3 regions of the Paenibacillus sp. RC21 genome follow, and region 1 is predicted to be linked to each of the others. Evidence: a T-box and tRNA genes for the amino acid it is inferred to sense, from the RefSeq annotation. Region 1 holds a T-box; the other regions hold tRNA genes.
The links. A T-box is a leader RNA that pairs with one kind of tRNA and senses whether it is charged. The one in region 1 lies ahead of leuS (leucine--tRNA ligase), so its partner is inferred to be a tRNA-Leu.
Positions count from the first base shown of each region.

Region 2: it has a tRNA-Leu gene. The T-box ahead of leuS (leucine--tRNA ligase) is inferred to sense a tRNA for this amino acid. The anticodon was not compared.
Region 3: it has a tRNA-Leu gene. The T-box ahead of leuS (leucine--tRNA ligase) is inferred to sense a tRNA for this amino acid. The anticodon was not compared.

Region 1 is NZ_JBIYCS010000002.1:740,583-743,730, forward strand. Features, by position in the region: gene leuS (leucine--tRNA ligase) at 1-1,454, opposite strand, end outside; T-box leader at 1,516-1,773, opposite strand; gene ABIA61_RS08650 (tautomerase family protein) at 1,949-2,335, shown strand; gene ABIA61_RS08655 (class I SAM-dependent DNA methyltransferase) at 2,421-3,148, opposite strand, start outside.
Region 2 is NZ_JBIYCS010000001.1:157,844-160,991, forward strand. Features, by position in the region: gene ABIA61_RS00790 (carboxymuconolactone decarboxylase family protein) at 1-224, shown strand, start outside; gene ABIA61_RS00795 (YhjD family protein) at 365-904, opposite strand; tRNA gene ABIA61_RS00800 (tRNA-Leu) at 1,125-1,208, shown strand; gene shc (squalene--hopene cyclase) at 1,635-3,148, shown strand, end outside.
Region 3 is NZ_JBIYCS010000002.1:548,259-551,406, reverse strand. Features, by position in the region: gene ABIA61_RS07805 (hypothetical protein) at 1-73, shown strand, start outside; gene ABIA61_RS07800 (YnfA family protein) at 128-454, shown strand; gene ABIA61_RS07795 (hypothetical protein) at 553-705, shown strand; gene ABIA61_RS07790 (hypothetical protein) at 778-969, opposite strand; gene ABIA61_RS07785 (hypothetical protein) at 1,104-1,262, opposite strand; tRNA gene ABIA61_RS07780 (tRNA-Leu) at 1,511-1,596, shown strand; gene ABIA61_RS07775 (PTS transporter subunit EIIC) at 2,114-3,148, opposite strand, start outside.

The DNA.
Region 1 (3,148 bases):
TCGGGATCAATAGTTTCTACCCAGTCCGTCGCATTGGCCAACGGGGACTCTCCTGTGCCTGAAGGCTTGATGTTATCCATTTCCGGCAGTACGAGCGGCAGTTGATCCTCAGAAACTGTTTTGATCGTTCCATCTTCCAGATGAATCACCGGAATCGGCTCGCCCCAATAGCGTTGACGGCTGAACAGCCAGTCGCGCAAGCGGTACGTCACTTTTCCTTGTCCTTTACCCTCGGCTTCAAGCCATTCAATCATCTTCGGAATGGCTTCCTCATTCGTAAGTCCATTCAGCGGACCTGAGTTGACGTGCGGACCATCCTCGGTGTATGGCTCTTTAGCCACGTCTCCACCTTGGACAACCTCAATGATATTCAGCCCGAATTGCTTCGCAAATTCCCAGTCACGTGTGTCGTGACCTGGTACAGCCATGATCGCGCCTGTTCCGTAGCCTGCCAGCACATAGTCAGCAATCCAGATCGGCAGCTTTTCACCGTTCACCGGATTCACCGCGTAAGCGCCTGTGAAGACACCCGTTTTATCCTTCGCCAGATCCGTACGCTCCAGATCGCTTTTACGGGCAGCTTGTTCACGGTATTGATTTACGGCATCCTTTTGCTCAGGTGTAGTGATAACATCCACCAATTCCTGCTCAGGAGCCAGCACACAGTAGCTTGCGCCGAACAGCGTATCCGGGCGGGTTGTAAATACCGTTAATTGCTTGTCATGGCCTTCAATTGGAAAATGAACCTCTGCCCCAGTAGACTTGCCGATCCAGTTCCGCTGCATATCTTTAATGCTTTCGGACCAATCCAGCTCCTCCAAATCATCCAGCAGACGATCAGCATATTCCGTTATTTTCAGCATCCATTGACGCATAGGTTTGCGGATAACCGGATGACCGCCACGCTCACTCTTGCCGTCAATTACTTCTTCATTCGCCAACACCGTTCCCAATGCAGGACACCAGTTCACAGGCACTTCAGCTACATAAGCAAGACCGCGCTTATACAGCTGTATGAAAATCCACTGTGTCCATTTATAATAATCGGGGTCTGTTGTGCTGATTTCACGATCCCAGTCGTATGAAAAGCCAAGCGATTTGATTTGACGGCGGAAGTTATTAACATTTTTTACCGTAATTTCACGTGGATGCTCTCCCGTATCCAGCGCATGCTGCTCGGCAGGCAGACCGAAGGCGTCCCAACCCATCGGATGCAGTACGTTATAGCCGCGCATTCTTTTATACCGTGAAACAATATCCGTTGCCGTGTAACCTTCCGGGTGGCCTACATGCAGACCAGCTCCAGACGGGTACGGGAACATATCCAAAGCATAAAACTTCGGTTTGCCCGGCTCTTCCCCGGTACGGAACGTTTTGTTCTCATCCCAATATTTCTGCCATTTTGGTTCAATACTTTGCGGTTGATAGCCGTGCTTCGGCTGTGTGTCTGTCATTGTCATTTCCTCCTCAAACGGTATGCAACAAAAAAACCTCTGCATCCCGTAGCGTGTCAGCGCTAGGGACGAGAGGTTATATTCCCGTGGTACCACCCTAGTTAGCAGAAAGCGTTCTTCGCCTTCTACTCCCTTTGCACCTGATAACGGAGGTGATCCGATGCGGGTTAATAACAGGGTTCAAGCACCTGTATAGGGCATTCCTGCGTTGGGCGCATATCTCCGAGGCGAGTTCACTTTGCACTGTCAACCGGCTTGCACCATCCGCCGGCTCTCTACATGTCCAGACAAAACTACTATTCCTCATCAGCGATTGTTTAACCGTTAATAATGGCACTATTATATTGAAAACCGCGAAAAAAGTCAAATAAGGACTACATCTGGTGCTAAACACCAACTTCATTCGTTTGCTCCATGACACACGGAGGCAAATGTTTTATAATTAGCTCCGAGCCAGATTGAGATGAGTTGAGATGAGAAAGGTGAGCTGAGACATGGCACAAATTAAAATTTACGGAATAAAAGAAGCACTGAATCCAATCAAGGAGCAACTTTCAGATGTGATTCACTTCGCTGTGGTGGATGCGTTCCAATATCCCCCCGACAAAAGGTTTCATCGTTTTTTCCCGATGAATCAGGAAGACTTCATATTTGCCCACGATCGCTCGCAGGCATACACCATTATTGAAATTAGTGTGTTTGAAGGCAGAACGACAGAGGCTAAAAAGCACCTCATCCAGCTGCTATTCCAAAGAATTAACAATTTAGGCATTGCCCCGCAGGATCTTGAAATTACTATATTCGAGACACCGAAACAGAATTGGGGCATTCGCGGTGTACCCGGTGATGAACTTCAACTGAACTATAAAGTAAACATATAATTTGAAGCTCTTATGCAAAAAGACGCCCTTCATGTCATCATGAAAAGCGTCTTTCTTTGTCCTATATTAGCCTGATAAAGCTTCATTATTTTACAGCAACATAAAATAATCTGGCCGCGTCATCTACTGCTTCTACCCATTCAAAGTCCGCATATACCTTCACATCGCGAAAACCGGCTTTGGACAATTCCGTTTTCATCCAGTCCGGGTCATAGGCACGTTGCACATGAATCTCCTCGAACCGCTGGTATACATCGCGCCCTTCATTTTCTGCTCTCGCAAAAATGCTGAGATGATGCTCAATTTCACAGCGCGGAGTGTCCAACGCACAAGTCCAGATATATGAGATGGAGCGCTCGTCCAGTACAAAGGGCTGCTCATCATCATAACGCACAAACGTCTGGGGATGATGTACATCGAACAGAAAGGTTCCGCCAGGCTTAAGACCGGCATACGTTCTGCGAAAAGTAGCAGTAATGTCCTCTTCCTCCAGCAAATAATTCAGACAATCGCAAAAAGAAATGACAGAATCCACAGGCTCTGGTAAACTCCATTCCCGCATATCCTGCTCTATCCAGCGAATGCTACCCTCACGGAACAAACGCTGTCCTTGCGTAGTCGTTTCCATTTTGCGACGGGCTACTGCCAGCATATCTGAAGACAAGTCGATGCCAGCCACCTCGAAGCCCGAGTTGACCAGTGGAATCGTAATGGAGCCCGTCCCACAGCCCAGCTCTGCCACCGTATGCGGCATACCATGCTGATCCCAGGCCTGCCGAGCAAAACGCAGCCAGTCCGGGTACGGCATGTCCT
Region 2 (3,148 bases), on a different contig from region 1:
GTTTTCAAGCCGGGAGTCTGGATGAAAAGACCAAGCAACTGATCGCGCTAGGTATTGGTTTGTGTGCCAATAATGAGGTATGCACGTTTTATCACGTGGACGAGGCTCGGTCCAAAGGAGCTAGTGATCAGGAGATTATGGAGACCATTGCTGTAGCCGCAGCGGTAGGCGGAGGACATGCTCTTAGCCAAGGGGTTACTCGTGTGCAGAAGGCGCTGCAATAAAGCGAATGATTTATGGGAATTCTTCATACACCGTTCATAGCGGGTAGGAATGGATAACGATAGCTGATGTTTATGTAAAGAAGCTTCCGAGCACGGTTGGTGTCTGCGGAAGCTTCTTTTGTTTGCGGACTGTGCGGGGATTATGCACTTCCGCTTGCGGCAGAAGCAGCAGGGCGAAGCGATTTACGCTTATAGGCCGAGGAGGATGTAACCAGACTTCGTTCAACAAACCGTAGGGGCTTGGAAGCTGAGCGGCTGTCTGGAAACTCGGGGCGAAGTTTTTCGGGTAAAGGGGAGGCAGCTGTATGAGGCATAGAGGTTGAGAGCCCCAGATAAGCGCGCATTCGTTCATACATTTCTTTGCGGAATACAGGCATAGCCATACTGAACTGCTCTTTATTTCCTTTACTTATATAGGTGGCGTGAACGCCTGAGTGGTTTTGTTGTATGTCCAAAACACGAATATGACATTTATTAAATTCATGTTTTATTTCAGATAGTAAGATTCCGGTACGATCTACTCCTGCGTTAACCATTTCGACATAAAGATCAGGCGTTTTCAGCATACCGCTTTCTTCAAGAATAAGACTGTCCCGCTCAAATACCTTTTGAATAAAGGTAAGGAGCAGATAATTTTTCACAAGAGACAATTCATTCTGAGTAGTAACTGAAGAGATCATAACCATTCACCGCCTTAGGAAAATGTGATGATATTCCATATCTGACTGAACGAAAAGAACTAGTGTTCTTAAGAACTTATGTTCTTATTTTAGTGTATTATTTCTAATTTATCAAGAGGGAATGGAAATATAAAGTGTTTGACTTCTTCTTATGAGCATGGTATGATCTATCTTGTCGCTAAGAAAGATTGGTCTTTCGAGGACAAACGACAACATATATGCGGTCGTGGCGGAATTGGCAGACGCGCACGGTTCAGGTCCGTGTGGGCTAACCCCCGTGGAGGTTCGAGTCCTCTCGACCGCATCATCTTAACAATGAACGCTCTTGAATTTCCCCTGTGGAGATTCAGGAGCTTTTTGCATATTCGGGATATGTAAAGTGGTACTCATGACACCCAGATGTAACCCCTCATGAATGTTTGCTGCATTGGTGTAAGCGTCTAAATCGCCAAGTACGAGAATGACTGTAAATGCGGTCTTGCTTTTGATTTGTTTCTGGCGACGGATTTCAAAATCTGGCTGGACATTCTATAATAGCAAGGAGTATCATGACTGTTTCTGAAAAAGCCAACTTTATATCGCACCAACAAAAGAGTCTGTAGTCCTGAAATGGTATGGGGCCTTTTTGGTGTTTAATGCTTAACCGTCAGACGACAGCAAGCGGCACATCATTTCCTCGTACCGGCGTTCATATAATGTACATCATGACGTTATATGGAGGTACAAGAGAATGGGCGATGCACGGAGCACGGTCGATGAGGGGACAAGGAAGCTGAAGAACTTTTTTATGCGCCAGCAGCATCAAGACGGATCATGGCATTTTTGCTTTGAGAACGGGGTGACGATGGATGCTTATGTCATGATCCTCTTTCGGATATTGGATATACAGAATGAAGAGCTGATCCGGCGTCTGCATGATCGCATCCTTGTGGAGCAGCAGCCGGAAGGCTGTTGGCGTTGGTACCGGGACGAGCAAGAAGGTAATTTATCCGTTTCAATTGATGCCTATTATGCCCTGCTCTATTCCGGGTACAGTGAACCGACGGACGAGTCGATGGAGCGGGCCAGGCGTTACATCCAATCGCAAGGTGGACCGGGGAAATCGACCAGCATTCTGACAAAGGCGATTCTCGCTGCAACGGGGCAGCGCAAATGGCCAGCATCGATCTCGTTCATACCGCTGGAGATCATCCTTTTTCCTGCCTATATGCCAATTAATCTGTATGAATTCTCAGGTTATTCCCGCATCCATCTGATCCCTATGCTGATCATGGCGGACCGGAATTTCTCTATATCAACGAATAAGGCTCCCATTGTATCCGATCTGTTCGATTCACGCTATGATGACGATGAGCCGCAACCTCAGGAGCACCGGGAGATCGCGGAAAGCATACGTATCGGTCTCAGCAGACTTCTCGGAACTCCCCGTTATATCCATGAAGCAGCTCTAAACAAGGCGGAGCAGTTCATGCTGAATCGAATCGAATCGGATGGCACCCTATACAGTTATGCGAGCAGCACCATTCTCATGGTTTTTGCCCTGCTTGCACTGGGCTATGATAAACGGCATCCGCTTATTTTAAAGGCCGTTCAAGGGTTGACAGAGATGCAGTACCGCTTTGACGGTAAAGCTACCATTCAGAATTCGCCCTCAACGATCTGGGATACGGCCTTGATCTCCTATGCGCTGCAGGAGTCCGGCGTCGCCGGGGATCATGAGGCCGTGCAGCGGTCGGCAGCCTATCTCTTATCCAGACAACAGGACAAAGCGGCGGATTGGAGTGTTCATAATCCGGATACGGTTCCTGGCGGCTGGGGATTCTCCGAGACCAATACCTTAAATCCCGATGTAGACGACACAACAGCCGCTTTAAGAGCGATTCACTGCCTGTCCCGTTCGGATCCTAAATATCGTGACTCATCCACTCGGGGACTAAACTGGGTTATGTCTATGCAAAATAAAGACGGCGGTTGGCCTGCGTTCGAAAAAAACACCAATAAGAAAATGCTCACATGGCTGGCCATAGATGGTGCCAAGTCCGCCGCTATCGACCCTTCGGGAGCCGACCTTACTGGACGCACATTGGAATACCTCGGAAATTGTTGCGGATTCGACACGAGGCACGATTTCATCAAACGGGGGGTCAACTGGCTGATCTCCCATCAGGAGAAAGACGGATCATGGTTTGGAAGATGGGGGATTTGTTACATTTACGGCACTTGGGCGGCACTGACTGGTTTAGA
Region 3 (3,148 bases), 190 kb from region 1:
GCGTCAGGTCAGCAATCTGCTTATTCTGGTTGGCGTGATTGCGTTGATTATTATTTTAGGTCGAGTGCTCTAAGGATAACATCTAAAAATAAAACCAAGAAGATTAGAAGAACAGGGGTGTGAAGTGGTGTTAAAGGCAGCGTTACTTTTTATGCTGGCTGGCATAGCCGAAATTGGGGGAGGGTACTTGATCTGGCAGTGGCTGCGTGAAGGGAAGACATGGTATGTCGGACTTTGCGGCGGGGTGATTTTGGCTGTCTACGGAGTCATTGCGACCTTTCAGGTTTTCTCCTCCTTTGGGCGTGTGTATGCAGCATACGGGGGTGTCTTTATAGTCCTTTCCATTGCATGGGGATGGTGGATTGATAAAAAGACACCTGATTTGTACGATATCGTGGGTGGCTTGATTTGCTTGGTCGGAATAGCCGTAATACTTTTTCCCCGATCTGGATGATAGGACAAAAAACCCTTTTTTATTTTTTTGAAAAACATGACTATTGATCTACATAAATGAGCTTCATATTCCGAAATAGAACTTAAGGAGGGGGTTCTATGAACTGGAATCAAATGAAGCTTAGAATGAAATTTGGCCATGCTGTACCGAAGAGTGAAGGGAATTTCTCAGTAGGTATCGTATGGGGAATCCTGATTAGTGTTGTGCTTTGGGTCTCGATTATTGGCTGGTTTATGCTTATTTTCAAGTGATCTCTAGGAATCACTATATAAGGCTGTTTAGTTAAATGCTACTTAAGTAACCCGTGCCCTATGACCCAGGTTTTAATCTGTAAAATCGTTACGAAGCTTGTCCAGGCCACGGTTTATAGCTTCATCAATCATATCTGTAGCAGCAGGAGTATCGGCATTGATGTCAGGAATACGATTAAAGCCTGGCTCGCGCTGATCTAACGACTGTTCATGTTCGACCTGATCGACGGTGCGATTCTTTTCTTCCCTAATGTTTTCTTTCATAATACATCACACGCTCCTTTACGAGTGCAAGCATATTGTACGCTTTATATAAACGTTAACGCTCAAGGCAGCTAAAGCGGCTATAATAATAAAGCCGGGGAGGAAATAGCTCCCGCCCGGCACTTCCCAAACGACTAGCGATGCTCAATCAGATCAATCGCTCCCAGAACAACATGAGCCAGTCCGAAACCGAGAATGCCTGTAGCCGCAAGCTTGTACTTACTGCTCAGCAACACAGCGCCTGAAGCCGATACTACCGTTCCAAGAACAGCTGGAATCATACCTTCACGCATTCGTAACACCCCTTCTGGTAGTTTGGAAAGACGTTTATTATTGTAATTCAAATGGGCCCAAGTTATACAAAAAAGAAATTTTATTGTTTTAGAAAAAAACACTTTACAACTCGATGAAATTGTCGTATTATATGTTGGTGCCCAATAAAACGGTATTTACATAGCGAGAACCATTTTGTACATAAGCTGGATGTTTCTCCGATACTTATAAGTCAAGTAAGTATGAAAAATAGCGTTCCTAAATTTATGCCGGGGTGGCGGAATTGGCAGACGCACAGGACTTAAAATCCTGCGGTAGGTGACTACCGTACCGGTTCGATCCCGGTCCTCGGCATTAGTATGCTTTACCACGGTCACATCAGAGTTAAATGTACGAAAATAACAAGAGGTCCTGTATATCTGCGGAATGTTCCGTTATAGGTATACAGGGCCAACGAAACGCCTCACCGTTACTATCCGGAGGGGCGTTTTTTGTTTTGTCAAGATTACGGTGTATTAATCCGAACGCGGGCAACGGGACCGATAGGCGACAATTATTTAATAACCATCTGGTTACTGTAAAGAAACAAAAGACAGAGGGCCAGCAGTTCGGTCGATGTTGATGTGCTGACTGTGATATTAGCTGTACCTAACGAAAAACGTTTGTTGAGCTTCGAACTACACGGCCATGTTCGTGACGCTGGATACTGGCACACGTCCACTGGAGGGTGCAAAAAGCCGAATACGGGCAACAAAGAAAGTAACTGAAGGGCCTGACAACACTTATACAGTAGGTCAGGCTCCACTCATAATCTTAGATACTTTAAAACGATTTATTGATCTTAAAAAAGCTTGGAAGCCATGACAAACGATTATTTGAGCTGCGTAGGTTCATTTGCTCTCGCAACATCTACTTTGCTTAGAAACAGATAACAGATTGTAAAGGAGAGTGCGACAGCAATGATCATTCCGGAAATGGCATAGATAAAGTAAGGCCCGAAGTAAGCGGGAATGCTAAATATACTCGATAACACATATCCATACAATCGGACACCGAAAAAGCTGATAAAAGCCGAAGCAACTGAACTTGCGATGATGGCGGCTAGAAAAGCTTTTTTGTACTTAGCTAGAACACCGAATAAAGCGGGTTCAGTAATTCCCAAAAGACCGGAGACGGCGGCTGAAACAATAATAGATTTTTCTTTAGGTGTGTTTACCTTGTAATACACTGCAAATGTTGCGCCTACGATTGAAAAGTTAGCCATACACATCATAGGCATTAACATATCGTAACCTTGTGTTGCAAAATTCTGCAAAGCAATCGGAGTCATTGCATGATGCATGCCAGTAAAGACGGCCAAAGGTCGAATCGCACCAACAACAACGCCAGCAAGGATGGGAGAGATACCGAATAAGCCTTGAACAAGCCAAGCCAAGCCATTGCCTAGGTGAATGCCAATGGGACCGATAACGGATAATGCAAGGAAGCCCGAAATAAACAAGGTTAACGTTGGCGTAACTACGGTTTTTAACACTTCTGGAATAAACCTGTTGACGATTTTATGAATATGGCTCATCGCCCATACGGCAAAGATAATCGGGATTACTGTACCGGTGTAGTTAAACACTGGGATAGGTATAAAGCCTAAAAACTGAAACGAGGAAAGTTCCCCGGCCTTGGCCGCATCCACCATCGTTGGAAACATAATGGTAGCAGCGATTGCTATCGCTAAATATTCGTTGGTTTTGAAAATTTTAGCCGCCGATGCTGCCAGGAAAAACGGTAAAAACGTAAATACTCCGCTCGCCATCATGTTAATGATCTGAATGGTTTCGCTTTGATCCGAGATGATATGGAGGGCGGTCAGCCCTGCGATAAGTCCCTTGATCAATCCTGCCCCGGCAAT